Regions from separate parts of the Paenibacillus stellifer genome, predicted to be linked through region 1. Evidence: predicted binding sites of a transcription regulator. Region 1 holds the regulator's gene; each other region holds the start of a gene.
What was found. Region 1 encodes Rex, which represses fermentation and respiration genes when NADH is low (regulators of the CRP and FNR family bind a similar motif). Its sites were predicted from a motif close to TTGTGAAATATTTCACAA; they were not measured.

Region 1 (10,545 bases):
CGGAGATCGCGAGCAGACCGCTGTGCTTGTTCAGCATCGAGCTTGCTTCGCCAGGCGTCAGCTCTTCCTTGTTCATAACATAAGGAACGACAGCCGGGTCGATGTCTCCGCTTCGCGTACCCATCATGAGACCTTCCAGCGGAGTCATGCCCATGGACGTATCCACCGAGACGCCTCCCTGCACAGCTGTTACACTGGCACCGTTGCCGATATGGCAGGTAATGATCTTAAGATCTTCAACCGGACGTCCGATGAACTCGGCAGCGGCCTTGCTGACGAAGTCATGGGACGTGCCATGCGCGCCGTAGCGGCGAACCTTGTACTTATTGTACAGAACGCGCGGAATGGCATACATATAAGCCTTCTCCGGCATCGTCTGGTGGAACGCGGTGTCGAATACGACAACCTGCGGCACGCCCGGCATATTGACTTCCGAAGCGGTAATCCCCATAACGGCTGCCGGGTTATGTAACGGCGCCAGGTCAAACAGACGGCGAATTTCCGATTTGGCAGGACCGTCAACGAGAGCCGATTTCTTGAAGACCTCGCCGCCGTGCACAACCCGATGGCCCACGGCGTTGATTTCGCCGATGGAATCGATCACGCCATGCTCTTTATCGGTCAGGGCGGACAGCACCTTCCGGATCGCTGTTGTATGCTCCAGAATTTCGCTGACCTCCGTAAATTCCTGCTTGCCTGTCGGCTTATGCGTCAAGATGGAGGAGTCCATCCCGATGCGCTCCACCAGCCCTTTTGCCAGAACGGATTCATCCGTCATATCGTACAGCTGATATTTCAGCGAAGAAGAACCTGCGTTAATTACGAGAACTTTCATATGCGGTCACCATCCTTGTCATACTTGAAGAAGCCTTCGCCCGATTTCATTCCCAGTTGTCCTGCGCGAACCATCTTCTTCAGAATCGTCGAAGGGCGGTATTTCAGCTCGCCGAACTCGCGGAACATCCGTTCCAGGGCGGCAAGAACCGAATCCAGGCCGAAACGGTCGGCCATTTCAAGCGGACCATATTGGAACTGGTAGCCAACGCGCATGGCATCGTCGATATCTTTGGCGGATGCGACGCCTTCCTGAAGCACATGCATCGCTTCGTTGATGAACAGGCAAATGAGGCGTGAAGTTACGAATCCCGGGGATTCATAAATCATTACGCCTTTCTTCTCGACAACTTCGTCGACGAATGCTTTGGTATTCTCAAAAGTGGTATCGGAAGTCTTCAGGCCGCGTACGAGTTCGACAACGTCAACCTTGGCCACCGGATAAATAAAGTGCATGCCAATTACACGCTCCGGGTACATGGTCGAGCTGGCAAGCTCGGTCAAGCTGAGCGTGGATGTATTGCTGGCGAGAATAATATTGTTCGGACATACCTGGTCAAGCTGATTGAATACTTTCTTCTTCTCCTCCAGATCCTCGATAATCGTCTCTATGACCATATCGCAGGCGCTGAGTTCGGCGAAGTGAGTGACTTTCTGGATACGGCCGAGAATGAGCTTCTTCTCTGCTTGGGTAATTGCCCATTTCTCCAACTGTTTGTCCAGACTTGTCTCAATCATGCTGTAGGAATAGTCCAATTTCTCCGGCGTCTTCTCCACGAGAAGCACATCCAGGCCCTTGGCTGCCAGCATTTCGGCAATCCCTTGTCCCATCGTGCCTCCGCCGATGACACCGATTTTTTTGAAATTCATAAAAAGCCTCCATCCTTTCAGGTATCTCTGCAATTGTTGCAGGACCTATTTTTCTGTCGAAAAAACAACATACTCCGACATATAATAATATCTTAGCATGCCGGAAAAGTAAAAAAAAATAACCGGCATAAAGAATTATGCCGGTAAAAGTACACTGTCACGAAATTGACAACGAAATTGATCGCCGGACAGCACTTCTTCCTTCATGAGGATATCCAGGGAATACTCGAAGATATTCCGTTTGTTCTCAAGGATGTCCCGTGTGCGGCTCATCAGTTCGTCCAGGATGCTGGTATTCTCTTTCATGATTTCTTCGGTCGTGACCATTTCAAGCTTGGCGATGCCAAGCGATGTCAGGCCCGATTTCATCATCATCTCCACAATGCCGAGCGCCTGGTCAAAGTCTCCACGGGAGCCTGTGCTGCGTCCGCCGTAGAAAATTTCCTCGGCTGCGGCGCCGCCCAGTGCGATCATAATCTGCTCTTCCAAAAACTCCTTAGTATATAAGTACTGTTCCTGCTGCGGATTATGTCTTACATAACCTAGTGCCTGTCCGCGCGGAGTCAGTGTAACCTGACTGACGCTTCCCGGACGCAGCGATTCCGCCATAATGGCATGTCCAAGCTCGTGAATCGCCACGCGCTTCTTCTCTTCCTGATTGGTCTCGCGGTCCGTCTTCTCGCCCATCATCACTTTGTCGATCGCCATCGCCAGATGCCGGTGCTCCACCTGCGTCAGATTTTCACGCATCATGTAAATGGCGGCTTCGTTCATGACGCTCTCAAGCTGGGCGCCGGAGAAATTATAGGCTTCCTCGGCGATCTTGTCGAGATTGACGCTTTCGTGCAGAGGCTTGTTCTTGGCATGCAGCTCCAGAATTGACTTGCGGCCCTTCTTGTCGGGCATATCCACCTGGATATGACGGTCGAACCGTCCAGGGCGCAGCAGCGCCGAGTCCAGCATCTCCTTGCGGTTCGTCGCAGCGATGAGCAGAATACGCGGCGTATCGGAATTGTAGATGCCGTCCATCTCGGTAAGGAGCTGGTTCAGCGTCTGGTCGTATTCCCGCTGTTGGCCGCCTTCACGCTTGCCTCCGATAACATCGATTTCATCGATAAAAATAATGGCGCTCTCTTTGTTCTCCTTCGCCGCTCGGCTCCGGGCATCCTTGAAGAGATCGCGAATGCGGCCGGCGCCGACACCCACGTACATCTCCACAAATTCACTGCCCGATGCTGCCACAAATACGGAATTGGTGTAATGAGCAGCGGCTTTGGCCATCAATGTCTTGCCGGTTCCGGGAGGGCCGGTCAGCAGGATGCCCTTCAGAGGACGGATGCCGAACTTGCTGATCTCCTCGTGGCGGATCAGGAAGTCGAGCGCCTCGCGCAGCTCCTGCTTCGCGTTGTCCTGGCCGCCGATTTCCTCAAAGGTCAGCTTCGCAGGGCCGGCCTTTTTGCGCTTCTTTTCCGCACCTGCATTAACGGCAATTCCGCCCCGCATATGCGTAATGAACAGCAAGCCACCGACCATGACGGCCGCGATAATTACCGGCACAATATTGAGGCCGAGAAAAGCCAGAAAAATAAGCAGTACAGGTACGAATCCGATGATGATTTCCTTGGTCCATTTAGGCATTGTTCCATACCCCCAGCTTCTCAGCCTGGCGCGGCAGGATGATGAACTTGCTCTCCTTGCCGTCCGATAGACTTACATATACATTGTTATCGTCAATTTCCGTTGTCGCCTGAACACCTGTGAACTCCTTCGACAGATCATTAAGCGTCTCGGGAATCAGCGTATACTTGCCGCTCTCCATAGCCTCAGCCACCGAGAACAGCGCCTTGTTCCAGTAATCGTCAAGTGTCTGGTTGGAATGCTGCGTTACATCAAGCTTCACGGTGCGGCTCCCGATTATAGTCTTGCCTTCCGTTTCAATATATTGGACCAGCTCACGCAATTTAGTGCCTGGCTGCAAATCAAGTTTCAAATTGACTTCACTGCGGTTAATAGAGACTTGGGAGGCATTGACTCCCTTGTAGCTGCTGACGATTTTTTCAAGCGGCTCCTGGACGGCGAACTCCCGATACAGGAACCAGCCGCCGAACAGGACGGCAGCAGTCAGCACTGCGGTCAGCAGTACAGGCATTAGACGAAGTTTCAAACAGCGTCCTCCTCTCTGAGATACAACGAACGAATCCTTATACCTGTCGTCATGTCGTCATTATGTGACCGACATTTTTTGTCGCGCCTTAATACATCTAGTAGTATATCATAGGAGTATATACGAGGACGATTGATTTGTGAATAATATTTAAAATTTTACCTTCTATTTTCTGCCTATTGTATTCTCAAAATCTAAGGAAAACCCAAAAAACCTTCAGGCCGCAAGCGGCTTGAAGGTTTTAATTTGAGCAGAGTAATGGTCAACGACTGGGCAAGGAGTAGCCTTCACCAATCTGCTGTCCGTCCGAGAACCGATAGAACCGGTAATAATACTTGTCATTCTCTTTGCAAAAAAGCTGCCAGACATACTCTCCGTTATACGCGCCGGCAAGCAGACGTTTGATTTGAACGCCGGGAATTGAGGACTCGATCAGCTGCCTCATCTTCTTCTCGGAGACGCCTTTGGAGACCTCCTGGGCGTATACGCCGTTCTGTCCGCCGGCCGGCTTGCCATCCTCTGTGAAACGCACCCAGACCATCATATCCGTTCCGGATGCATTCTTGCCGCTGACGACCCAGTAGATGGAGTTCGCGTCCCACACCGATTTCCGGACACTATCAATCTCTGTCAGCCCCGCTGCGCTGTCTGCGGCAGCTTCGGCCGCGCTACGCTCATTCCATTGATCCCTCAGTACGTAGGCGAAGAATTGATAGAGGGCGAACAGAAAGAGCACGGCCAGAAAGATCCCGTACAGAATCCATTTTCTCCTAGTTCTCAACTTGCTGTTCTCCTTCTGTGAGGTTTAGGTTCCCGTCGTTACCAGACAGGCATAGACAAGCACAGGCTACCTTTTGAGCAGTCCCTCAAATGCTTCCTGCGCCTTGCGGCGGACTTCTTCCTCATCCAGCGTCAGGCAGAGGCCGTGCTTCACAACCTGCTTGCCATCTACCCATACATGCTCGACGTCCTTGGCGCTTGCCGAGTATACGGCATGTGATACCAGATCCGTATGCGGCAGCAGATGCGGCTGGTCAATATCCAGGGCGATAAAATCCGCCTTCATTCCGGGCGCAAGCTTGCCTATCTGATCCAGGAAGATAGACTTCGCTCCATACTCTGTAGCCATACGCAGAGCTTCACTCGCAGGCACAGCCGTCGGATCGCCGGAGACCCCTTTATGAATCAAGGCAGCCAGACGCATTTCCTCGAACATATCCAGATTATTGTTGCTCGCTGGACCGTCCGTTCCCAAGGAAACCGTAACGCCCGCCTTAAGGAGCTCGGGAACCCGCGCGACTCCACTCGCCAGTTTCAGATTGCTTCCCGGATTGTGGGAGACGCCGACCTGATAACGGGCCAGAATTTCAATCTCCTCGTCATTCAGATGCACCCCATGCGCCACCAGTGACGGCCGGGTGAACATGCCGAGCTTCTCCAGATGAGCGACGGGACGCAGCCCGAAATCCGCCTCATTCTGCTCCACTTCACGGCGGGTCTCCGACATGTGGGTATGCAGAGGAAGGTCCAAATCATGCGCGGCCTGAACGAATTTCTCGAAGAAATCAGGCGGACAAGTATACGGGGAGTGCGGCGATATCATCGCTGTAATCCGTCCCCCTGCGCTTCCGTGATAATCTTTGGCAAAGGCAACGGCTTCCGCCAGCTTCTGACGCTGCACCTCTTCCGGGCACAGTCCAATGACGCCGCGCATCAGCACGGCGCGAATGCCGGATTTCTCCGCCACCTCGGCCACCCGGTCCATATGATCGTACATATCAAGGAAGGTGGTCGTGCCGCCTTTCAGCATTTCCAGTACGGACAGCGCGCTTCCCCAGTAGACGTCATCTCCGGTGAATTTCGCTTCCATTGGCCACATTTTCTCCTGCAGCCAGATTTGCAGTGCGAGGTCGTCCCCATAACCGCGAAGCAGCGACATCGCCGCATGACCATGTGTATTGACCAAGCCGGGCATGAACAGCAGCCGGCTGCCATCGAATGTCTCCACGCCCTCGGGAACAGCATTCAATGCTTCTCCTATGTATGTGATTACCCCATTCTCCACGATCATATCTCCGCCAATCACGGCGGGCTTATCATCTCCGGGCACGACAAATTTGCCGCCGCGGACGATCCACTTATCGCTCATCCTGTTCTTCGTCCTTTCCGTCATGCAGATAATAGGCAAGGCTCTGCAGATCTGTTGTAAAATCGGCTGCGTGCACACGAACCTCTTGCGGGGTCTTCAGGATGACCGGAGCGAAATTAAGGATGGCTTCGATACCTGATTCAATCAGTATATTGGCCACATTCTGCGCTTCCTGGTCCGGCACGGTAATGATGCCAATCCGGATGCCCTGTTCGCGTACGGTCTTGGACAGCTCTTCCATCGGCTGCACGGTCAGCGTATTGATTTTGGTTCCGACCTTCGGCGGGTAGGAATCGAAGACAGCCGTAATTTTCATCGTGTCTTTCAAATAGGCGTTATAGTTGGACAGCGCGTGGCCGAGGTTACCGGCTCCGACCAGAGCAACATTGATCGGCTGGTCCAGCTTGAGAATATGACGGATTTTCTCGATCAGATAAGCTACATCATAACCGATGCCTTTTCTTCCGAAATCTCCGAAATAGGCAAGATCCTTGCGAATCTGGGCAGGGTTCAAATCCAGACGCTGGCCCAATTCCTGAGAAGAGACTGTGGAGATTTCGCGCCGGTGCAGGTCGTTCAGAAAGCGCAGGTATACAGGCAGCCTGCGTACAACGGCCTCTGATATTTTGTCCGATTTCATGAGTTCTCCTCCTAATCGATATCGGTGCCTTTCATCCCAAAACCTCTCAAAGTCCAGCCTTAGGCTATTACGTCAAGAGCCCGCAGGGCCACCTGCACCTCGTTCAGGACCTCCGTTCAAATGGCGATTGGACGAAGGCAGACGAAGCTTCGGCGGGTTTTGGGTGACAAGGACCGCTTGCATCCCTGACGGGACACTTTAAATATACGGGATCTGCTGCAATTACATGAACAGAAGACATTCCCGGAAATAGGGTTAATCGTAATAATATCAGCCATGACCAGCCGGTCTGACTTCAGGACGACTAAGAACTACGATCCGTCACTCAGCTTCCGCAGGTTATTAGGATACACCGTCCTGATGAAGCCATTCTGCGATGCGCGGGACCATCTGTTTGGTCGTCATATGCTCCATTTTGGGACCCGGGAGCGAATACAGGAAGTATTTGCCGTAATAAGACTCGATGACCCTGGTATCATATACGATGACGATCCCCCTGTCCTGCGCGGTCCGGACAAGCCGGCCAAAGCCCTGCTTGAAGCGGATCACCGCTTGAGGCACGGAGAGCTTCATGAACGGATTCTTCTTCTGGGCTTGAAGCAGCTCGGCCTTGGCCTCCGCTAGCGGATGGCTCGGGGGCTGAAACGGCAGCCTGACAATCGCCAGGCAGGTCAACGCATCGCCCGGTATGTCGACGCCTTCCCAGAAGCTGCTCGTTCCCAGCAGGACGGAAGCAGCTTTCTCCTGAAACCTTCTCAGAAGCTTGCTCCGGCTGCCGCCCTCCACGCCCTGTCCGAGCACGGAAATATCCTGGGCTGCAAGAGCTTCCTTGAGCGGCTCATACACCTGGCGAAGCATTTTGTAGGACGTGAACAGCACCAGCATCCTTCCCTGCGTCGTCACGGCGGCTTCCGCCAGCGACTGGACAAGCATATCGACGAATTTGGCGTCGCCCACGGTCCCCTTCACGCTCGGGAAGTCCCTTGGAATGACCAGCAGCGCCTGATCCCTGTACTTGAACGGAGAAGGCAGCTGCACGGTCTTGAGCCGTTCCTGCTCCTGGGCTTCGTTGAGTCCGAGGCTGTCGATCATGTACTGGAACGACTTGTCGACGGAGAGCGTCGCCGAGGTGAGCACCGCGCTTTTTTTCTTGTCGAAGAACAGGTCCTTCAGCTGAGCGCTGACATCTACCGGCACGGCATACAGATGCAGCGATTTGTTGCGGTAATTTCCGTTCGCCTCAAGCCAATATACTACATTCTCGTCGTTCATTCCCATAAAAAACCGCACCTGCTCCCGGATTTCGGCCAAATCCTTTAAGAGTCCGCCGATATCGGTCACCAGGCTGTCCGAAGAGGACTGGCTCTCCTGTTCCCGCATCTCCGTGAGCATCCCCTCGCCCTTGCGGATCACGTCGCTCAGAGAGCTGTGGAGTGTCTGCTCCAGCGCGGCAAGCTCCTCCCAGCCTGTTGGCTTGCGGGAAGGCAGCAGGCGATGAACGAGCTGACCGGCTTCGCCCCCTGCGTCGGCGCGCTCCGGGATCAGCGTGAACAGCTTCTCGCTCAGGAGTTCCCACGATTCCTTGATAGTCAGAAGGTCCGGATACATCCGGTCGATGATCGAGCTCCATTCCGCCGCCTGCTCGCTTCCGGAGCTCTGCAGCACATGGCGCAGCGCCGGCAGCTGGCCGGTCCTGCTGTCCTTATACAGCCGGTTCAGCGTGTGGGAAACTGTGAAATGCTTCATGCTCATGCCCAGATGCTTCCCGGCGACTTCCTCCAGCTGATGGGCTTCGTCGATGACCAGGTATTCATAGGCTGGCAGAAGCTGATGTCCGGCCCTCACGTCGGCGAACAGCTTCGAATGATTCGTGATGACGACATCCGCATTGCCCGCCTCATGCTTCGCCCGGTGATAGTAGCATTTGCGGAACCACGGACAGGATCTTCCCAGGCATGAATCGGTATCGCTGGCAACCGTCTCCCAGAAATCGCCGCCCCGGCCCCCGAGATTCAGCTCTTCGTCGTCCCCCGAATCGGTCTGCGTCAGCCAGACGATCATCTGGGCCGAGGTAAGCGTATCCTCACGGGGAGCGGTGAATTCCTTTGCATTAATTTTATGTTCAAATTTGCGCAGACACAAATAGTGTCCTCTTCCCTTGAAGACCGCAGCCTTGAACGGAAACGGAACGGTCTGGGTCAGCAGCGGGATATCCCGCTCCCTGAGCTGATCCTGCAAATTGATCGTATGCGTGCTGACCATCACCTTCTCGCCGGTCTTGACGCTCTGGTAAATGGCAGGCAGCAAATAACCGAGCGATTTGCCGGTTCCGGTGCCCGCTTCGATCAGCAGATGCTTCTCGTCCTGAAGCGCCTGGTACACCTCTTCAAACATCTGCTCCTGCGCCTGACGGTCCTCATACTGGGGCAAAAGCGCCTTCAGCCTCGTCTTAACCTCGTCAAGATACTCGCGGAACGACATATGCTCGGCCGGGTAATCCCCTTCCTCTCGCGGAGGGGACAGCTCCGTCCAATCGCCGACGGCAAGCGCCAGCTGACGGTGGAACTGCAGCTCGCCTTCCGGCTGGAACGTCTCCATCTCGCGCTCTCTGAGCAGGCCGTCGAAGAACCAGCTGAGATCGCTGTCTTCGCCGCTGAACAGTTCCGTAAGGCGCTGTATAGTCAGAAGAGGAAGCTCATACAGCTCATCCAGGCAGCGAAGCAGGACCATCGCGGTCGCAAGCGCATCGCTGTCCGCCTGGTGCGGACGCTCATGGGTCAGTCCGAAATGGGAGCTGACGGCGCCGAGCTGATAGGAACTGAGAGACGGAAAGCAGATTTTGAGAAAATCGATCGTATCCAGAATACGACCCTGGAACGGCAGATATCCGCAGCGGTCCAGGGCGTTTTGCAGAAAATGAAAATCAAAAGCGACATTATGCCCTACAAGCACCACATCGTCCAGCAGCGGCACCAGTTCCATCATCATTTCTTCCAGCTCGGGCGCATCCGCAACATCGCTGTCCGAAATGCCGGTCAAGCCCGTGATAAAAGGGGGAATGGGTCCTCCGGGCTTGACGTAGGAACCGTATACCCGCGAAATGGACCGGTCTTCTTCTATGATGGCAAGTCCGACCTGAATGATTTCACCCACGGACTGGGTTCCCGTTGTTTCAAAATCAAGCACGGCAAATTTCATGATGATCTATTACCCTTTCATTTAAGACTCTTCTTCAGCATAACAGAAAGTGCGAAAAAAGGCGATGCACACCGCCTCTAAGCCGGTCATGCATCGCTTGAATTAACCATCTGTTCTGTTCACAGCAGGGAGACAAGCTGGCTTCCGAATTCAAGCTCGCCGCTGCCCCGGGTGCATACCTGGAGATTGCGCTCAGGCTCCGGAAAGCCGGGATCATATCTCATCGCAAGTGAAAATAATTCCCTGGCCTCGTCGAACCGCCGTCCGGAAGCTGCAATGCAGCCCATAGCGTTGTAAATATGCGCCTTTAGCTTCCTTCCTTGGACCACAGAGAGCATATGCTCCAGATGCTCCCATGCAGCGGCGGTATCGCCCAGATAGAGATAAGACATGGCGAGATATAATCTCGGAGCCGGATGATCGGGATAGCGGACAAGAACGACCTTGAACTGCTCGATGCATTTGGGATACATCAGGAGCTTGTAATAACCCTGCCCACGGACAAAATTCTCCATTTCGGAAGGATCTTCCGGAGTGGGCCCAGTATCAGGAACGTTCTGCGCATCCCCCTGCTCTTCCTCAACTCCGATATTTTGGCGGAACAGGCTTAAAGCCTCTGCAAAGGCCAGCCATTCGTCAAGCGCCTCGTCGCTGAGGTTACGAAGCATCCGGTATTTGCCCAGAAGGTCC
Region 2 (10,545 bases), 2.4 Mb from region 1:
GACGCCGGCGACCGCCTGACGGTCCTGAAATCTTTTGCTGACTTCACGAATTTCAATCATCTCCGCTCTCCTCTCCTCTCTTCTCCGACGCTTCCCGGTACAGCTCCCCGATCTCCGCATCTGTAAAGCCCAGGTAGACGGCTTCCGCCATCAGGCGCAGCAGCTCGCCCCGCAGCTCGGCCCGCTTGATTGCAAGACTTCCCTGCTGTGCCGGGGAGACGAAGCTTCCTTTGCCCGGACGGGAGTAAGTATAGCCTTCCCGCTCCAGCTCCCGGTAAGCCTTCTGGATCGTATTCGGGTTGACGGTGAGCTGCGCCGACAGCGTCCGCACCGACGGCAGCTGCTCGTCGGGTCTCAGAATGCCGTACAGGATCATTTCCTTAATCTTGTCCGTGAGCTGCTCGTAAATTGGCTTCCGGCTGCGGATATCCAGCTCGAACACGGTCAATTCCCCCTTCCTCTCATCTGCAGGACCGTATCGGACCCGCGGAGCAAGTGTGTTAACTGTACTATATTAAATAATACAGTTGTCCGTCAAGAAAAAATCCCCGTCTGCGCAATCCTGCGCTTACGGGGATGGAATCCTACGATATAACTGGTGATCAATCGGGAGCAGCCGTGCGGCGCCCTTTGCCCGCCGCACGGCTGCTCACCGGCATGGCTGGTTCTGGTTGTTAGCCAACAGATCCTTACTGCCGGCTGCTGGAAAAGCCAATGCGCTGTGCTATATGCTTTATGCCTCATGCGCTGTGTTTCACGCTCTATGCTTCATGCTCTATGCTCCATGCTCCATGCTCTGTGCTCCATGCTTCATGCTATATGCTTCATGCTCTATGATATCTCGCTCTCTGCGGCGGGGTTGATCTCACGGCGGCCCCGGCGGTATGGCCGGTCGCTGATCAGCGCAAACGCGATGCCGGGAAGCAGCAGCAGCGAAGCGAAAGCGAAGGTGCGGCCGAAGCCTTGGACGGCCGCTTCCTTCAGCCCGGTCGAGACCCGGCCGGTGAGCTTCTCCGCATCCGCCGCCTGGGCGGGGATCGCCTGCTCCAGAGCGGCCCGCTGCGCAGGCGCAAGGCTGGCGGCAGCGCTTCGCAACTGCTTCTCGACCGCCTGCGCGGTCTGCCCCGGCGACGGAGCAGCGGAGGCATCCGCCGCGGCGGCGCCGGCGTCCTTCAGCGAAGCCAGCAGCGCCTCCTTCACAGGAGGAAGCAGAACGGTGTCCTCGCTGACGATCCGGACCGCGCTGGCCTGTGCCGGCTTCATCTCATCCGCAATATTCTGCTGCAGGAGAGTGACGACGATGGCAACGCCGAGCACGCTGCCCAGCGCCTTGGTCATATTCGTTACGCCGGAGGCGATGCCGACCTTGTCCTCCGGCACATTCCGGACTGCGGACGACATGACCGGCGCCATCGTCAGCCCTATGCCGAGCCCTGCGAAGGCAAGCCGCAGCAGAACGGCGCCTACCGGCGAATTCGCCTCAAGTCCGCTAAGCGAGTACGTGGCGCCGGCTATAACGGCCACACCCGCGGCGGCAAACCACCGGCTGCCGTACTTTCCGGACAGCGGGCCGCACAGCGCCGAGGTCAGCGTGGAGCCGATGGCCATCATCGACAGAATCAGTCCGGCCTTCAGCTCCGTCATTCCCATCATCCTCGTCAGGAAGAACGAGGTCAGCAGCGAAACGTTCATCAGTCCCGCTCCGACGATCAGCAGGGTAAGCGATGCACCATTGAACGACTTGATCTTCAGCAGCTCAAGCGGGAGCATTGGCTCCTTCCTTCTACGCTCGGCCAGCAGGAAGAACAGCAGGCTGAGCAGTCCGGCGGCGAACAGAATGAGGATGGCAGGCGAGGTCCAGCCCCAGTCCGATACCCGGATCAGTCCATATACGATACAGAACAGGCTGGCCGTAATCCAGAAGGTTCCCGCAAGGTCAATCCGCCGCCCGGCCGTTTCATCCTTCGATTCCCGGATGAACAGCGGCGTCAGAATGAGGCTCAGTACCCCGAGAGGCACATTGACGTAGAATATCCACTGCCACCCCAACTGGTCCATCAGCAGTCCGCCTAGCGCCGGTCCGCTGGCCGCAGCAAGCCCCGATACCGCGCCCCATATGCCGATGATCGCACCATGCATCTCCTTGGGAAACGTCGTCGTTGTGAGCGGAATCGTCACCGGCACAATGATCGCCCCGGCCAGCCCCTGGACAACCCGCAGCGCGATCAGAATACCGAGAGTCGGCGCAAATCCTGCAAGCAGTGAGGTTAGCGTGAATAGCGCGATGCCGATCATGAATACCTTGCGCCGCCCGAACTGGTCCGCCAGCCGGGACGCCGTCAGGATGAGTACGGCGAACGCCAGATTGTAGCCGTTCATCACCCAGGAAATGTCGCTGACATTTCCGCCGAAATAACGCGTCATCTCCGGCAGGGCGATATTGACGATTGTCGTGTCCAGCAGCGCCATAAAAAAACCGAGTATGATGGCGGTGAACGCCATCACTCTGGCTGTCTTCTCATTCATTTTCATAATCACTCCTCAAATAAATGTGAACTATAGTTCATGTTCTTGATTATATGAACCTTAGTTCATGTTTGTCAACGATAAATATGAACTTCAGTTCAACTTTTATTGACAGCGGTTGCTTCCATACTTAAAATCGAATCAAGGAGGGTTTGAACGTGAAGGACAGCGAAGAACTCATACAGGACAAGACGAGACAACCGCAGCAGGACCGCAGCATCCGCACCAAGGAAGCGATCGTGCAGGCGGCGTCCCGGCTTTTTTCGGAGAAGGGGTATCACGGAACCAATACGAAGCAGATTGCCGCTGCTGCAGGCGTATCCACCGGCAGCTTCTATTCCTACTATACGGATAAGCGCGCCGTCTTCATGGAAGTGCTGAAGATCAACGGCGAGGCTATTCATGCGCATGTTGATGAGACAGTCGCGAAGCTCAATCTTCATCATGCGGACAAACGGGAGATCATTTCCGGGTTGATCGACGCTCTCGTTAAGGCTCATGCTCCCTATATCACCTTCCACCGTGAGCTGTCAGCCATGACGGCATCGGACGTGGAAGTCCAGGAAATTATGGAGATTCAGTACGATCAGGCCAGACGCAAGACGCTGGAGGTGTTGAAGATGAGCGAGCCGGAGCTTCGCGTTCGCGATCTGGAGGCTGCGGCCGCCGTTATGTTCGAAGCGGTGAACAGCGCCGTTGACCGCATGGTTTTCTTCCGGAGCGGCATCGACCCGGAACGGATCAAAGCCGAGCTGACCGATATGCTGGTCATTTATGCTTTCGGGGAATAGGGCCCTTGCCGGAGCCATGCCGGTTACGGTCAGGCGGGTAGCTTATCCCCTCTCTCATTGGCGGTACACACAAAAAACGTTCCCGAACCGCATAGCGGCCGGGAACGTTTTTTGTGCTGCAAATTATTATACATCCAAATTATCGTACATCTTTCCAGAAGTTAACCGGGGTGAGATCGGATGTGATGATTTCGAATTGATACCCATGGGATTGGAGATAATCCAGTATACGAGGCAGAACGTTAGGAGTGGTCTTCTGATCATGCATCAGAATGACCGGCGCCGTTCCGCTCTTCTGGAGCTTAGTCAGCTGGTTGACCACCCCCCGGTAGATCGATCCGCTGTCGCTCTTGTACTTCCAGTCAAGGGAGTCGATGTTCCAGTCCCACAGACGGTAACCATCAGACAGCACCTTGTCGCGAAACGCGCTCGTGAAATAGGGCTTGCTGCCGTAAGGCGTCCGGATCAGCCGGGTCGTTACGCCCGCAGCCTTCTTCAGAGCAGCGTTGTCCTGATTCATTTCATTCAGAGCCGCTGCTGGCGAAGCATAGAACTTGTTCTTCACATGGCTCATGCCGTGAAGGCCGAGCCCATGATCGCCTGCGACCATGCGCTTAACCTGTGACGGATATTTCCCGATGTTCGGACCCAGCATGAAGAATGTTGCCTTCGCTCCATGCTTATCCAGAATATCGAGCAGCCTGCCTGTGTTGGCGGACGGTCCGTCGTCGAATGTCAGATAGACGGTCTTGGCTGTCGGCTTCGGGGTACTTGGCTTCGGAGTGCTCGGCTTCGGCTGCGCAGCACCTGCGGATGGCAGTGTCGGAGCTTTAGGCTTCAATTTATCCTGATACTTCGAAGCGAAAGCTTTGTCATCCAGCTTCTGAGAACCGTCCATCAGCCTAAGCACATACAATTCGGGCTTGTAGGATACGGAATACCCAAGCAGCGTCGCTGCTTTGAGCGGGACCATAAGACTGCCGCCGCGCACAAAGGTAGTCACCGCCATCTCCGTTCCGTTACCGGCGATCGCCTTGTTTCCTCCGGTGATCCTCAGACTGCCGGAATCTCCGGACAGCAGCAGATCTTGAGGCGTCCCCCCCAGCTTCAGCTTCAACTGCTCCGCCATCGACCGAAGCGGGATGTAGTAGGTGTTGTCCACGGCCGTTGCTTCCACATCGGTCAGCGTGTCATTGATCCCAAGCTTCAGACCCGTGCTCCCGACGGCCCAGGCGGAGGATGCCATTCCCAGCAGCAGCATACAAATAAGTGCGGTAATTCCAAACTTCCTGAACAATTTCGGCAAATCTCCTGTCTATGTAGTTTTGATCTCTCCTCCACCTACGATATCACAAATGAAAAGTGGTAAATTTGAGAGAATGTAACCGACAGGGCAAAATTTTGTTACTTTTCCGTATGAAAAAGCGATGGTCCTCCGGCTGATATTTGTGACAAAGTTAGCAACAATTTTAGAATTATGAACAAAATATGAACGATATAAAATTGCCGCAATATAGCGCTTTTCGAGTGATTTATATCATATTTTTATTGTTTTTGTGATACAATTTACACAGAATGTTAACACAACGTTCATTTTATTGGATTTATATAGGAATAAAAAGATAATTTGGTTTTTGCATTGTGTTTAAGGAATTTTTAATATAGATACAGGTTGATGTTTTCCGGTTAATTAGAACCAGTATTAAAGGAAAGGAGTTCATCATGAACAAAAAGGGGCCGTTATACGCATTGCTTTTCAGCCTTGTTCTGCTGCTTCCCGGATGCAGCTCGCTTACGGTGCTGAATCCGAAGGGGCCGGCGGCTAGAACGCTGTCCGACACGATCATCCTGTCCATCCTCACGATGCTCGGAGTCCTGGCTGTGGTCTACATCCTCTACATTATCATGTTAGTGAAGTATCGTGCAAAAAAGAGCAACGAAGGATACATTCCACCGCATGAGGAAGGAAATAAATGGCTGGAGACGCTCTGGATCGCCATCCCGGTCATTATCGTCGCATTCCTGTCGGTTGTAACCGTTAAAACGACGAACGCCGTGGAAAATGTGCCTGCGGATTACAAAGACCAGAAGCCGCTTGTCATTTATGCGTCAGCTTCGAACTGGAAATGGCATTTCAGCTATCCGGAGGAAGACATTGAGACCGTCAATTACGTCAACTTCCCCGTGAACCGTCCGGTAGAGTTCCGGCTCTATTCCTTCGGACCGATCGCGAGCTTCTGGATTCCGCAGCTTGGCGGACAGAAGTACGCCATGAGCGACATGGTCACTTACCTGAATCTCGCTGCTGACGTCCAGGGGGATTTCCTGGGAAGAAACACGAACTTCAGCGGTAAAGGCTACGCCCAAATGGAATTCACCGCCCGCTCCATGAGCAGCGATGATTACGACAAGTGGGTGAAGGATGTTAAGGGAACCGCTCAACCACTGACTGAAGACCGGTTCAAGACGCTGCTGGCAACCGCCCATGTCGGGCAGGAAACCTACTCGTCGAATCACCTGAGCTTCAGCCCGCCTCCTGGCGAGCACAGCGAGCATATGGACGGAGATCACAGTGGTATGGATATGGATAACGGCAGTATGGAGCATCAGGACAATAAGGATGTACATCCTTCTCCCGCTACAACCGAAGATTCCGAATTCGACAGCAGCCCGGCTCCCGTATTGAGTTCTCCACTGCCCAGCTCTCCAGTAGATGAGCAGACTCATCAGGATCACAACTAGCATTAGACTTACTCGAACAACCCGAAAGGAGTCCTCCCAATGAATTTTGATTTGGAGAAATTCAAGGTTCACGGCGAGCCCCTGATCTACGGTGCGATGGTCAGCATTGCACTCGCATCGATCGCGATCGTCGTCGGTTTAACCGTTACCAAAAGATGGGGCTGGCTATGGCGGGAATGGCTGACAACCGTTGACCATAAACGGATCGGCGTCATGTACATTCTGTCCGCCCTGCTCATGCTCTTCCGCGGAGGCGTCGACGCTCTGATGATGCGTCTGCAGACCGCCGCCCCAGATATGAAGTTTTTGGACGCCCAGCACTATAATGAGGTGTTTACGACTCATGGCCTTATTATGATTTTGTTCATGGCGATGCCTTTTATCATCGGCCTTATGAACGTTGTCATTCCGCTGCAGATCGGCGCCCGCGACGTGGCTTTCCCGCGTCTGAACGCGGTCAGCTTCTGGCTCTTCTTCTTCGGCGCGATGCTGCTGAACATTTCGTTCGTCATCGGCGGATCGCCTGACGCTGGCTGGTCGGCTTACTTCCCTTTGGCGAGCAATGAATTCAGCCCGACCGTCGGCAACAACTATTATGCCATCGCCCTGCAGATTGCCGGTATCGGTACGCTGATGACAGGCGTCAACTTCATCGTGACAATCCTGAAGATGCGCGCCCCTGGCATGACGCTGATGAAAATGCCGATGTTCACCTGGTCCATTCTCATCACCAGCGTAATCATCGTCTTCGCCTTCCCGGTTCTGACCGTTGCTCTGGCGCTGATGATGTTCGACAGGCTGTTCGGCTCCCAATTCTTCACAATGGCCAACGGCGGCATGGATATGCTGTGGGCGAACCTGTTCTGGGTATGGGGCCATCCGGAGGTCTACATCGTTATTCTGCCGGCCTTCGGTATATACAGTGAAATTATCGCAACCTTCTCGAAAAAGAACCTGTACGGCTACACCTCGATGGTTGCCAGTATGCTGCTCATCTCTCTCTTGTCCTTTGTCGTGTGGGCGCATCACTTCTACACGATGGGTCAAGGCGTTATGGTCAACGGCTTCTTCTCCATCACCACGATGGCGATCGCCGTGCCGACAGGGGTTAAGATATTCAACTGGCTCTTTACCTTGCGAAAAGGGCGAATCAGCTTCACGACGCCGATGCTGTACTCGCTTGCCTTTATCCCGATTTTTACAATCGGCGGTGTAACAGGCGTCATGCTGGCTATGGCCAGCGCCGATTATCAGTACCATAACACGATGTTCCTTGTAGCGCATTTCCACTACGTTCTGATTCCGGGCGCGGTGTTCGCCGTTATCGCCGGTTTCCACTACTGGTGGCCGAAGGTTTTCGGCTTCCGTCTGAACGAACGGATTGGCAGACATTCCTTCTGGTGGATCGTGGTATCCTTCAACGTCACCTTCTTCCCGCTGTTCATTCTCGGCCTGAAGGGCATGACGCGCCGGATGTACACGTATTCGCCGGAGACCGGCTTCGGTCCGCTTAACATGCTTTCTTTTGTCGGAGCGCTCGGCCTTGCCATCGGCTTTGTCCTTCTCGTCTACAATATTTACTGGAGCACACGCTATATGCCGCGCGACGAGAACGGAGATCCGTGGGGTGCCCGTACGCTCGAATGGGCGACGCACAGCCCGGTTCCGGAATACAACTTCGCGATTGAGCCAAAAGTCAGCACCCGCGATCCGTTCTGGGCAGCCAAGATCGACAAGAAGCCTTTGTTCGAAGGCCAGATTACGAAGATTCACATGCCGAACAACACCGGCAAACCGTTTGTACTCGGCGTCATCTTTTTCCTGGCCGGATTCTTCATGGTATTCAGCATGTGGATCCCGGCAATCGTTACCGGCGTGGCCATCCTGATTACACTGGCCGCCATGTCCTTTGAACAGGATCACGGCCGTTATATTTCCGCAGCCGAGGTCACGCGGACAGAACAGAAATTGGGGGGGAGAACGGTATGAAAGTAGACGCCTCCAAACCGCTTGAATACTCAACACATGAGAACAGCAACCGCATTTTCGGCTTCTGGGTGTTCCTGGGAGCGGAAATTGCGCTGTTCGCCACTCTCTTTACCGTATACTTCGTTCTGGTGAACCGCTTCGCGTCGGGACCGAACGGCGCCGAGCTGTTCGAGATCGGACCGGTGCTTATTGAGACGTTCTTGCTGCTCACCAGTTCCTTTACCATCGGCCTGGCCATCCACGCGATGCGCCACGGCTACAAGCGTGCCGTGATTGTGTTCTTCGCCATCACGCTGCTGATGGGTCTCGGCTTCCTGGGCATCGAAATCTCGGAATTCGTCACCTATGTGAACGAAGGCGCCACGCTGCAGACCAGCGCTTTCCTGTCCAGCCTGTTCGTGCTTCTCGGCACTCACGGCGCTCACGTAACCTTCGGCTTCCTGTGGGGAACCGGCATCTTGATTCAGATTTGGCGCAGAGGCCTCAACCCGGCTGTCGCCAACAAATCGTTTATCTTCTCGCTGTACTGGCACTATTTGGACGTTGTCTGGATCTTCATCTTCAGCTTCGTCTACCTGAAAGGACTGATGTAACATGTTGAAGACGTTGTTTCCCATTCGCCATGTGATAGGCTACATCGCCTCTTTGGTCCTTTCCGCCGCCGCGTTGGCCGTCATCTATGGCGATTTCTCCCATGGGACCAACATGGCGATTCTCATCATTACAGCGGTAATCCAGGCTTCCCTGCAGCTCTTCCTCTTCATGCATATCGGCGAATCCGCCGACACCAAGAAAGAGCTGTACATCAACATCGCGTACGCCTTGTTCGTTGGCCTGGTCACCATCTTCGGAACCATGTTCATCTTCGTATGGGGCTGGTACAAGTAAGGTGCAGCTTCATTTCTCAGCAACAAGCGTCCCTTCCGCTTCGGCGGGGGGACGCTTTTTTTGTGGAGCACCGGATAAACAGGCAACCGTCTCCCTATACTAAAGGAACATTACAGGAGGTGAATGGCATGCCCAAGAATAGCGCCGATCCCAAGAAGGACCGCTCAAATAACCGGGCCGACGTCAAGGACAGCCCGCATAACTACGACCATTTTACCGAGGAGCATCCGACGCTGAAAGGCAGCAAGTCAGCCGATTATCCGGCCAGCCTGAACGGCTTCCCGAAGAATGAAAGTTAGCTTCTGAGTTGAATGGCGGGCCGTCTTCCGGAGCGTGGTACCTTAAGGGAGCGGCTCCGCTCTAAGGCTATTGGCCAAGCTCAAGCACCATCAAATCCTCATCGTAGTAAATGCCGCCCGTCTTCAGCGCCTTCCGTTCCACTCCGTACACTTGAAAGCCGACCGACCGGTACAACCGGCGCGCTGGCTCATTGTCCGACACCACAGTTAGATTCAGGCGTTCCACGCCTTCGCAATCCTCCGCTCTTGTGATCAACTCCAGCAGCAGTGACTTGCCGATTCCATGTCCCCGAACCTCCGGTGAGGTGTACATGCCATACAGATTGGCTTTATGAGAAGTCTTGGTGCCGGGTTCCCGCACAAAGGTAACGATGGCGGCGAGCCGACTCTCTGCAAAAGCGCCCAGTACAAATTTCTCGGTGGATGGGGCGATTCGTTCTCTTACGGTATCCATGGAAAAAGCCGCTTCCCGCTCATAGGTCGAGCCGAAGGCCGCAGGGCTGAGAGTCAAAGCGCGCAGCCGCAATTCCTGATACGCTCCAGCATCCGATTCGTCAAGAACCCGGATATTCAGGTTATTCATTGTTGCCATGCCCCCTTTCGTTACTCCGCTTTACAAAGACCAGCGAATGACCGCTCCCGCGTAGACAAGGCCTCCTCCGAAGCCGAACAGCAGCAGCTTGTCATCCTGCTTAACGCGTCCGTCCTTGACGGCCAAATCCAGCGCAAGCGGTATGGACGCCGCCGACGTATTCCCGAAGAGCTCCAGACTCAGCAGCGTGCGTTCAAGCGGAAATCCGCTGCGCTCGCAGATGGATTCGATCATCCGCAGATTGGAGCTGTGCGGCACGAACCAGTCGATTCCGTCTACGGCTGTTCCCGCAGCTTCAGCAAGCCGCTTCGTTCCCGCCGTAACCGTCTGAACAGCCCAGCGGTATACCTCACGGCCGTTCTGATAGAAATATCCGGCCGGATCAAAATCGATTCCGTCGAGCGACTTCGCCAGCCCGGCGCGGCGGATGACCGTTCCGCCCGAGCCGTCCGAGCCGAGATCGCTGGCCAGTACGCAGGAGGCGTCCGGAGCAAGTGTCCGCTCCATCAGCACGGCCCCGGCACCGTCGCCGAACAGAATACAGGAAGAGCGGTCGGTATAGTCCGTAATTTTGCTCATGCTATCGCCGGCGGCCACCAGAATTTTGCGGAAGGCTCCGGAGCGGAGCAGGCCGTCTGCCATAACAAGCCCGTACACAAAGCCTGCGCAGGTCGCATTGAGGTCAACGGCGCCCGCCTTCTCGATCCCGAAATGGCGC
Region 3 (10,545 bases), 230 kb from region 1:
TTCCCAGGCCCAAAAATATCGACCGCCGCTATAATGCGCCGCTTCCATTCCTGATACCCAACTTTCTCATGCTTCCCTTTACAGATCCAGGCGAACAGCGCTTCGTTTGGTATTTCGATATCGGAAGTATAGGTAAGAAGACCTGTATTCTCATACAGCCGGGCCAATTGCTTCTCGCTGAAAGCTGACGCAACGATCGTGCTTGGGAATTTCTTGGTTTTGAAATTCTCTCCGGCGGCTTGGAGCATTTCGATATACATATCAACCTCATCATCCAGAAGTTGCTCGCCGCTCAGGATCGAACCTGAGCTCATCTTGAGATTGGTGAAAGCTCCCGGCTCCTTCAGTGCTTCTCTGACCGTCTCGTAAACATCCCGGGGTGACAGCCGTTTGGCGATATTCCGTTCCTTATGGCTCTTAGCCGAGTTGGCGTTGATATTGCAGAACTTGCAGCCTCCGCCCTTGTTCCAAAATTCGCAATGGCTGTTCGGATCAATGTCGATCCGCTGCGGCCGGGCTGAGGCGACCTGCCACATTGGAGTGCCGGCGCTGGTAAATTGATCGTAGTAGGCGGGTTTATACCAATACTCAACTTCTTCGACTGCTTCGCCCTTGTCAGTAAGCCAAAGCCTGCCGTCAATTTCATCTACGACATAGGGATTCGTCGCTGTTCTTGAAGGCATGGCAATGATGGAACTCCCGTCTCTTAAAGTAAGAGCGACCGGTACAGCGGCCTGATCATCTCCGTTCGAACCGATTAAGACCCGCTGCTCGTACTGATGTATTCTCGGGTCCACTGCTCGCAGTGCTTTTTCGGTGTATGATAGGGATCTGCGGGTAACATCGGCTTTAATAATGGCAAATGGAGAAACATCATGATACTTTCGAATGACTTCTTGTAATGTCAGCTCCCGTGGGGGTCCGGCGGGACTGCTAGAAAGAGTGTTCATAATGATTAGCACCTCGCTTCAAAATGGGTACTGCATTTATCCTTTAAGCGCTCCTTCGGTCAAGCCGGTTACGAAATAGGGCTGAAGAAGAACAAAGACAATAGCTAATGGAAGAGCGGTCATTAGAATGCCTGCTAATAGCATGGGATAATTGGTCACATATTCGCCCCGGAATTCCAGCAGCGCAAGTGGAAGGGTCAGCTTGGACTTGCTGCTGAGCAGGAGCATGGGCATCAGCAAGTCATTCCATACGATTACAAGTAAAAAAGCGGCGGTCGCTGCAATGGAAGGGGCGGTCAGCGGCAGTGCGATACGCCAGAAGAGTGTCCACTCTCTGCAGCCGTCCAAGCATCCCGCCTCCATAAGCTCTCTGCTCAGTAATTTCATAAACCCGGTCAGCATAAACACGGTGAGGGGAAGAAGTGTGGAGGCGGATACTATGACCAGACTAAACAATCGGTCAGATCCGCCGACTTGCCGGACCAGAGCATAGAGCGGCAGCATATTCACCTGCGAAGGAACGATCAATCCGGCTGCAAACAGGGAGAACAGTACCGAACCGCTTCGACCGCCTAACCGGAAGATTGCGTACGAGATCAGGCTCCCGAGAAGCAGTGCCGACATCAGCGTTCCGGCTGTGACCAGCACGGTGTTAAGGAAATAGCGCAGCATCGGCTGGCCTTGAAGAACGCCGGTGAAGTTGTCCAGCGTGAACGGTCTAGGCAATCCCAGAGGATTGGCGAAGAAGCCGACCGATCCTTTAAACGCAGATGCCGCTACGAAATACAAAGGCGCTGCAACAATAAAGGCGTACAATGTCAGAATGCCGCCGCCTAGCGTCTTGCTGAATGTGCGGCTCAAGGGGAAAGTGCACCTCCTGTACGATTAATAAGAAGTCCGGCCCGCTCCCAGCGCCTTGAATTGAAGGAAAGTAATCAGAGCAACCAGTGACAGGAAAAGAACGGAGGCGGCTGAGGCTTCGCCGAAGTGATAGCTGGAGAACGCCAGATGGTAAATATAGGTGGTCAGGATTTCCGTTGCGTAATTCGGACCTCCGTCCGTCATCGTGAAGATCAGATCGAACGCTTTAAAGGACTGGATCGTGGTGTACGCAAGAACAATTGCCGCGGAAGGCGCCAGCAACGGCCAGGTCACTTTCCGGAAGACCGTCCAACGGCTTCCGCCGTCAATGACTGCCGCTTCGTGCAATTCAGCAGGGATACCGCCAAGTCCGGCGATGAAGACGATTGCCATTTGCCCGGTATGAGCCCAGATCTGCACGGCGGCGACCGCGTAAATGGCGTAATGCTCATTTCCAATCCAATTAAGTGCCGAATGTCCAAGACCGATCCGGTTCACGACCGCCTGTATCAGACCGATTGAGGGATCGTAGACGAATGACCAGATCAATCCGACGGATACGTTGGACAGAATGGCCGGGAAGAAGAACAGTGTGCGCAGAAACACGCGGACCCGCGTTTTTTTGACGAGCAGGAGAGCCAGGACAAGAGCAAGTCCGGTTTGCGCCAAGGCAACGACGATCATAAATTTAACATTGTTCAGCAGTGCTTTCCGGAAAAGAATGCTCTTCAGTACCGTGGCATAATTCCCTGCTCCGACATAATGAAAGGTTGCGGAAATGCCGTCCCAATCCGTGAACGAGTACAGAAGCCCCGAAAAGGTCGGATACAGGAATACGATCCCATAGAGCAACAGGCCGGGCAGAACAAATATCCAGAGCAGGAAGGGCTTCCGCATGCCTAATGTCCGATCTGCTGGTCCGCGATAGCCTGTGCTTCCTTGGCGGCATCTTCAGGCGACTTGCCTCCAAGCACCGACTGGATTGAACTAGTGACGGCCTTTTGAATGTCGGCATTGGTAATCGTAAAGCGCGGTTGGAACAGCGTCTTCTTGGTGCTCCATTCGCTGACGGTCTGCAGTTCCGGACTTGTGTATTTCACATCTTTGACCGTCACATTCTGTCCGGTTGCATTAGCGTATTGGCCAGCGATATCCTTGCGGCTCAGGAATTCCAGAAACTTCTCCGCTTCTTTAGGATGACTGGATTTGCTGTTTACCGCCAGCAGGAAAGTGCTGGTATGAATGCCTTCGTATTTGGCCTCATCTGCCGGTACTGTAATCGGAGCCAGAAGCTTTTGTTCCAGATTCGGATTCTGCTGCTTATTCTGAGCGAGCTGGTATGAGCCGCTGGCCAGCATAGCCGCTTTCTCCTGGATGAACAGTGCTCCGGCTGCGGCATCTTTTGTCCCTAGAGCGTTCGGCTGAAAATATCCTTTGTCATTTAGCTCTTTAAACTGACCCAGTGTCTTCACCCACCAATCATTGGTCAGCTTCTCTTCACCGGTCTCGATTTTGGCGAGTGCGTCCGGTGAAGGCAGGTTGTTCATGACCATCGTATTCATGAATTGACCAGGCCCGATGTCCGCTCCGGCAAAGGCAATAGGGATAATCCCATTCTCCTTCAGCTTCGCGCACAGCGCGAGGAATCCGTCCCAATCCTTCGGCGGTTCGAGACCGTATTTCTGAAACAACTTCACATTGTAGATCGGGTCGTTATAGACAAGCTGGTATGGGACTGCTAGTTGCTTGCCGTCTTTCGCTCCGGCCTCGATTAGCGCTGGATTAAAGTTGGACAGAAACGGTTGGCCTGTCAAATCGGTGAACAGTCCCGCTTTGGCAAATACCTCAAACTGTGCGCCGGGAAACGAGGTGAAGACATCGCCAGCCGAGCCGTCCGAAATTTTAGCCTGTGCTGTCGTTTGATACTGGTCGGACGGCATCGTCTGCATCTCTACCTTAATCCCGGGATTTTCTTTCTCGAATTGCTCGATAATCGGCTTGAAAGCGGGGACATCTTCACCGCGCCAATGAAAGAAGCTGATGGTAACCGTCTGTGCGGCTGACGCGGTTGTTTCATTAGTGGCTGCAGCCTTATCAGTGGCTCCCGGCGCAGCTGTGTTATCTCCTCCGCAAGCAGACAGTAATCCCGTGGCTCCAAGCGAAAAAGCAAGCAAAAGAGCCCGAAATGCGTTTTTTCTCATAAAAATACCTCCCCTATTCGTATGAATTTATATTTCCTATCAAACAGATTGGAAAAATTATATTTAAATCATAACAATCGTTTTATGCATGGGGAATGTCAATTCGCGTGTTTTTCGATTTGTCATTTTGAGTAGTGGAAATATCACAGCATAAATATGAGTTATTAGATAAGATTAATGGAATATTAAGCGGGTAGTCTTGTCAGGTAGACTTGGATATTGTGAAAAAGAGGTTATGCACATGATGAACGCGTTTATGAGAGAAGACCCTGCTGAGTATCTGGAAGTATGCTTCTTCACTCCATCCTGCTACGAGAAATCCGGCGGAGCCTGGCCGATCCGTCTGGGCCGAAATATTGCCAAACCGCATTATCATATCGGTCCTCGCACTTCACCGTATTACTACTTGATCTTTGTCTTGAAGGGAAGCGGCATCCTGCGCCAAAATCATGAAACCTACAACCTCCAACCGAATGATGTCTTCTGCCTGTTTCCACAAGTCCAGCATGAGTATTACACAAATCCCGACGATCTTCTGCACAAGGCATTCATCGCTTTTGACGGCAAGCACGCTCTTCGCCTGCTTGAAAGAATCGGGTTAACGCCTCATCATTCGCATAGTGCGGGACTGTTGTCTCCGGAGCTCATGGAGGTGCTCGAAGAGTTCTTTCGTCTGGCTGAATCCAGGGAGGGGCGAAATACGGATCTCGGGAGACTTGCGATGTTTCATCTTATCTTTGACCGGCTTGGGATTCTGGCTAATGGACGGAATGGGGTGGACTCCCGAAACGTAACCTGGCTTCAGAGAGGGAGGGAGTATATGGAGATTCATTATGCTGAAGGGATCACCGTTGAGAAGGCGGCTGAACACGCCGGCGTAGAGAGGACGTATTTCACGAAGCAGTTTCGCAAAGCATACGGGATTACACCGATTTTATTTATTCAGGAACTTAAAATGAAAGAGGCCAGGCAGTTACTTGAACAAACGAGCTATACACTTGCAGAAATTGCCGATTCAGTTGGCTACCCTGATCTCTTTTCATTCTCCAAAGCGTTCAAACGGCATACCGGCACCCCGCCTGCCCGGTATCGGCTTCAAATGGGCCACACCGTTCGTCACACCTGATTTTTAAGGGGGCGGTACTATACTCCATGAATTATCGATCACCGTCCCCCTGATTTATAGGCTGGAAGACTCGCTGCGGAAGCTTTCATGGACGAGTATTCACACCTGCTTAGATAACCGGCTCAAAAAAGTGTTGCACTATCCCTGTGAACCGGTAATATTATAGAAAACAATGCCCGCTTTTTTGAAAGCGATTTCCCGAGCGCTGTTTATGGCCCATGCTCAGTTATAAGGCTAACGATCGGTCTCCATGTCCCTTTGACTGCTTGAAGATTTCCAAACCGGTTCCCTGCCTGATGCGGGAACATTTAGGGAGGCGAGCATATTGAAGACCACTTTGTTCTCGAAGGAAGCCCCTTATGAAAAGGCGGAGGTCGCCGAACTCGAATTGGCTTCCGTCAAGGTTCAGTTTATGTATGACAAGGTCCTGCATATGCTGTACAGCCATCTTCCATCATCGGTGTGGGACAGGACGATCGGAGTGCCATACGAAATTATTTCCTCCTTATATAAGGGGAATGGAGAAGGCACGGTTTTTCAAAAGTGGATCAATGGCCCCTCAGGCTGGAAGTGTATCGGCTGTGAACGGCATTGTCTGGAGCATGGGCAGCGAGGACAGGCGGAGACAGAAGGACAGCAGCGAACGTATACGTTTCACAACGGAAGAAGACAGAGTCTTCTGCTTCAGGCAGTCATCTGGTCGCTGTATGAGAAGACGATGCTGCTGCATCCTTTTTTAGGCTGTGAAGCCTTTTTGGAAGGAGAAGAGCTGGAGACGATTGCGGCATATTTCGTCCCGACATATGTACATGATTCATGGCTGCGCGAGCAGGGCAAACCTTGGAAGACATACACCGATACCGGCGTTCGCGTCTACCAGGAATGGGTCTCGGCTCCGGATATCGTTCTTCAATGGGACGGCGGTCTGACGGAGGGAAGATGGATGACGGGCGTCTATGTCAATGAGGCGAAATTCGCCGGACTCGGACCGTATTTGAAAGATGCGGAAGGCAGACGCACTTATATGGACGCTTGTGTGCACTAGGTACATGTTCAACAACTTGACGGAAATGGCGTGATTGCAATCACTAGCCCGCTTGCCTTCAGGAGGTAAGGTTAAGGAGAAGATTAACCCTTATCTACGAGGAGGAGAGCATCATGGCCATTAAACAGCCTGTATTTCAACCCGATTCCCTGGTTAAAGATATCGTTCTGCAATTTCCGAAAGCATCGGATTATTTTAAAATGAAGAAAATCGATTTCTGCTGCGGAGGCGCCAAGCCTTTGAAGACAGCTGCGGAGGAGAAGGGCCTGCTGACGGACACCGTCATTGGCGAGCTGTACGGACTTCTTGAATCCTACCCAGTGCTCGAAGGGGATTATGTCTGGAATGATGCGCCGTCTCCAGAGCTGATCTCTCATATAATACACAAACATCATGCCTACCTGCGCCAGGAACTGCCGCTGATCGCGCAAAATGTCACCAAGGTATTCCGCGTGCACGGCGAAGATTCCCCGCATCTGGGAGAGATGTACCGCCTGTTCAACCAATTGAAGGACGAACTGCTGGAGCATACTGCGCATGAGGAAGAGCATGAGTTTCCGGCGATTGCCGACTATGAAAAAGGCGGAGATGCTGCCGCTCTGGCTTCACTGCGAGACAGCTTTGTCCACCTGGAAGAAGAACATGACGCTGCGGGGAATATCCTCAGACAGCTTCGCGAAGTTACGAACGATTATCAGCCGCCGGCACATGCCTGCACCACCTACCGGCTGACCTATGCCCGGCTGGAGGAGCTTGAAGCGATGACATTCGAGCATGTCCATCTGGAGAACAATATCCTGTTCCCTCGTTATCAATAATACGTGAGGAGTTTGCAGCCGCCTTTTCCGGTCTCCGGAAGGCGGCTTTTTTGGCGTAACGCTCCTTGCGTTCTCCGCATTCTCCGTCAGTCTCCATGCGTTCTCCGTCAGTCTCCATGCGTTCTCCGTCGTCTCCATGCGTTCCCCATAAGTTCCATGCGTTCTCCGTCAGTCTCCATGGGTTCCCATGTATTCAAAATGCTCCCCATGTGTTCCTCATGGATTCTCCGCAGATTCTCCATGAACGGTGAAAAAGATGCATTAAAGTGATGGTCATAGCATTTGTCAAGAGGAATCACCGCTCCTTTTGTTACAAAATGTTGTGAAATTATTCACTATTGGTGTGATAGCGGTCACGCGTATGCTTAAAATTTGAACCGTATAATCTCACTATAAAGTAACTGAGAGCAGTGAGTGAACGCTTTGAGGAGGAGACGAGAATGACTACCGAACGCAAAAAATTGGTGCTGATCGGCAACGGCATGGCCGGTGTCGGCACGGTTGAACAGATTCTGAAGCTGGGCGGAGCCTACGACATCACGGTGCTGGGCAGCGAGCCCCATCCCAACTACAACCGCATTATGCTATCTTACGTTCTCGAAGGCAGCAAGACGATCGATGATATTATCCTGAATGACCTGGACTGGTACAAGGACAACGGCATCGAGCTGCACACCGGAACACGGGCTGTCCGGATTGATGGAGAGGCCCGGCAGGTTGTCGCGGAGAACGGTCAAGTCTTCCCTTATGACAAAGTCATAATCGCCACCGGCTCGAATTCCTTCATCCTGCCGATTCCCGGCAGCGATAAAGAGGGCGTTGTAGGATTCCGGGACATCGCCGATTGCGAACAAATGCTGGATGCCGCCAAGTCTTACAAGCAAGCGGCCGTTATCGGCGGCGGGCTTCTCGGCCTTGAAGCGGCCAAAGGTCTGGTGAATCTGGGGATGGACGTTACGGTCGTCCACCTGATGGAGGACCTGATGGAACGCCAGCTTGATCACACCGCAGCTACGATGCTGAAAGCGGAGCTGGAGCGCCAGGGCGTGAAATTTGCCATGGGCAAGCAGACGGCAGAGCTGACCGGGGACAGCCGGGTAAGCGGACTGCGATTCAGCGACGGCACGGAGCTGGAAGCCCAGTTCGTCGTTATGGCGGTTGGCATCAAGCCGAATGTGGAGCTGGCGAAGAACAGCGGAATCGATGTGAATCGCGGAATCGTGGTTAACGATTACCTGGCAACTTCGCTGCCAGATGTGTATTCGGTAGGCGAATGCACGGAGCACCGGGGAGTATGCTACGGCCTTGTGGCGCCGCTGTTCGAACAAGGCAGCGTTCTGGCCAAGCATCTAAGCGGTGTGGACACCGCTCCGTATGAGGGTTCGGTCGTATCGACCAAGCTGAAAATTTCCGGCGTTGACGTCTTCTCGGCTGGCGAGTTCATTGATACGGCGGAGCACACCGTCATTGCCGCGAAGGATGACTGGAAGCGCACATATAAGAAAATTCTGCTCAAAGACGGCCGGATCGTCGGCGCGGTTCTGTTCGGAGATGTAACCGAATCGGCGAACTTGCAGAAGCTTGTGAAGACGGGCGCCGAGATGACAGACGAATTATACAGCGAATTGATGGGAACCGGCTGCTGCGGCGGCGGTGCGAAGAAGACAGCTTCCGTTGAAACGATGGCGGACGAAGAAATTGTCTGCGGCTGCAACGGTGTTACGAAGAAAGCAATCGTGGACGCTATCCAGGATAACGGTTTTACGACGGTAGATGAAATCAAAGCCTGCACCGGTGCTACCCGTTCCTGCGGCGGCTGCAAGCCTGTCGTGGAGCAAATTCTCCAATATGTGCTGGGAGACGGATTCCAGCAGAGCGCCAAGACCGGAATCTGCGGCTGTACAACCTTGAGCCGGGATGAGATTGTTGCCGAGATCAAGGCCAAGGGGCTGACTACGACAAAGGAAGTCATGAACGTCCTTGGGTGGAAGCAGGAGGAAGGCTGCTCGAAATGCCGTCCGGCTGTCAACTATTACCTGGGCATGATTTATCCTGACACGCATCAGGACGAGAAGGAGTCGCGCTTCGTTAACGAGCGGATGAGCGCCAATATCCAGAAAGACGGCACCTTTACAGTCGTTCCCCGCATGTACGGCGGCGTAACAACTCCGGAGGATCTTAAGAGAATCGCAGATGTCTCCATTAAATATGACGTCAAAGTCGTCAAGGTAACCGGCGGTCAGCGTCTGGATTTGATCGGCGTTAAGAAGGAAGACGTTCCGAAGGTGTGGGAAGAGCTTGATATGCCTTCCGGCTATGCCTATGCCAAGTCGCTGCGTACAGTGAAGACCTGCGTCGGTTCGCAGTTCTGCCGGTTCGGCACGCAGGATTCGCTCGGCATGGGTGCTCTGCTGGAGCGGAAATACGAGCGTCTGGACTTCCCGGCCAAATTTAAAATGGCGGTCAACGGCTGCCCCCGCAACTGCGCGGAATCATGCACCAAAGACATCGGCATCGTCGGCAACGACGGCGGATGGGAGATCTTTATCGGCGGGAATGGCGGCATCAAGCCCCGTATCGCGGATTCGCTCTGCAAGGTCAAGACAGACGAGGAGCTGGTGGAAATCTGCTCTGCGGTCATGCAGTATTACCGGGAGACCGGCAACTACCTGGAACGTACGTCCGAGTGGGTAGAGCGCCTGGGACTTGAGCAGATCAAATCGGTAATTCTGGATCAACCGGAGGAACGGCGTGCGCTTGCGCAGCGCATCGACTTCGCACTTGCACAAGTCAAGGATCCGTGGAAAAAGATGCTGAACGACGACAAGACCCGCACCGCTCTGTTCGAGCATGCGGAGATCCGTTAAGCCATTACCGGGAAAAGGAGAGAGCACAATGGATACAGCAAAAGCGGTCTATACAGCCGGCCGTGTGGAGGATTATTTGAGACAGATCGGCCGTGTGGTCGTCATTGAAGGCAAGGAGGTCGCGGTCTTCCGCACTTCCCAAGACGAGTTCTATGCTCTGGAGAACCGGAATCCGCACCCGAAGGGCGGTCCGCTGGCTGAAGGGATCGTATCCGGGCACTATCTGTATGACCCGCTGTATGACTGGAAGATCGATCTTCGCACAGGCGAAGTTCAGGCTCCGGACAAAGGTCAGGCCGTTGTCTTTCCGGTCTATGTAAACGGGGATGAAATCGCAATCGGCATTTAGGCAGTTAGATGAAAAAGACGAGAAAATAGGGCGGGGGTAGTTACATGTTTACGCAAAGCGTGGAGAACATTGTTGAAGCGGCGGTAGCCAAACGGGATAAAATGAATGAGAGCCTGCCAAGGTACGCCTTGGCGGCGCTGCTGGCGGGTGCGTACGTCGGTATTGGCATCATCTTGATATTTACCCTGGGTGCGCCTCTGGCGGCGGCCAAGTCTCCATTCCAGCCTCTGATTATGGGATCGACGTTCGGAATCGCGCTGACGCTTGTCATCTTTGCCGGCTCCGAGCTGTTCACAGGCAATAATATGTTCTTTACCGTCAGCACCCT

Region 2: qoxA (cytochrome aa3 quinol oxidase subunit II) is a predicted target of Rex. The motif match lies at 4,872-4,889, and genes of this name have one in related genera.
Region 3: nirB (nitrite reductase large subunit NirB) is a predicted target of Rex. The motif match lies at 7,322-7,339, and genes of this name have one in related genera.

The regions. Positions count from the first base shown of each region.
Region 1 is NZ_CP009286.1:3,591,701-3,602,245, forward strand. Features, by position in the region: gene PSTEL_RS16580 (acetate/propionate family kinase) at 1-835, opposite strand, end outside; gene PSTEL_RS16585 (3-hydroxyacyl-CoA dehydrogenase family protein) at 832-1,704, opposite strand; gene PSTEL_RS16590 (AAA family ATPase) at 1,840-3,342, opposite strand; gene PSTEL_RS16595 (hypothetical protein) at 3,335-3,868, opposite strand; gene PSTEL_RS16600 (cell wall elongation regulator TseB-like domain-containing protein) at 4,131-4,649, opposite strand; gene PSTEL_RS16605 (amidohydrolase) at 4,716-6,017, opposite strand; gene PSTEL_RS16610 (redox-sensing transcriptional repressor Rex) at 6,007-6,657, opposite strand; gene dinG (ATP-dependent DNA helicase DinG) at 7,000-9,855, opposite strand; gene PSTEL_RS16620 (tetratricopeptide repeat protein) at 9,975-10,545, opposite strand, start outside.
Region 2 is NZ_CP009286.1:1,158,124-1,168,668, reverse strand. Features, by position in the region: gene PSTEL_RS05350 (ABC transporter ATP-binding protein) at 1-60, opposite strand, end outside; gene PSTEL_RS05345 (GntR family transcriptional regulator) at 53-442, opposite strand; gene PSTEL_RS05340 (MFS transporter) at 832-2,526, opposite strand; gene PSTEL_RS05335 (TetR/AcrR family transcriptional regulator) at 2,685-3,317, shown strand; gene PSTEL_RS05330 (polysaccharide deacetylase family protein) at 3,457-4,614, opposite strand; gene qoxA (cytochrome aa3 quinol oxidase subunit II) at 5,040-6,059, shown strand; gene qoxB (cytochrome aa3 quinol oxidase subunit I) at 6,099-8,048, shown strand; gene qoxC (cytochrome aa3 quinol oxidase subunit III) at 8,045-8,641, shown strand; gene qoxD (cytochrome aa3 quinol oxidase subunit IV) at 8,643-8,936, shown strand; gene PSTEL_RS27430 (hypothetical protein) at 9,065-9,235, shown strand; gene PSTEL_RS05305 (GNAT family N-acetyltransferase) at 9,303-9,818, opposite strand; gene PSTEL_RS05300 (ketoacyl-ACP synthase III) at 9,849-10,545, opposite strand, start outside.
Region 3 is NZ_CP009286.1:3,825,709-3,836,253, reverse strand. Features, by position in the region: gene PSTEL_RS17745 (radical SAM protein) at 1-950, opposite strand, end outside; gene PSTEL_RS17740 (carbohydrate ABC transporter permease) at 987-1,811, opposite strand; gene PSTEL_RS17735 (carbohydrate ABC transporter permease) at 1,836-2,708, opposite strand; gene PSTEL_RS17730 (ABC transporter substrate-binding protein) at 2,711-4,012, opposite strand; gene PSTEL_RS17725 (AraC family transcriptional regulator) at 4,254-5,138, shown strand; gene PSTEL_RS17720 (hypothetical protein) at 5,464-6,183, shown strand; gene ric (iron-sulfur cluster repair di-iron protein) at 6,297-7,001, shown strand; gene nirB (nitrite reductase large subunit NirB) at 7,442-9,868, shown strand; gene nirD (nitrite reductase small subunit NirD) at 9,897-10,217, shown strand; gene PSTEL_RS17700 (formate/nitrite transporter family protein) at 10,262-10,545, shown strand, end outside.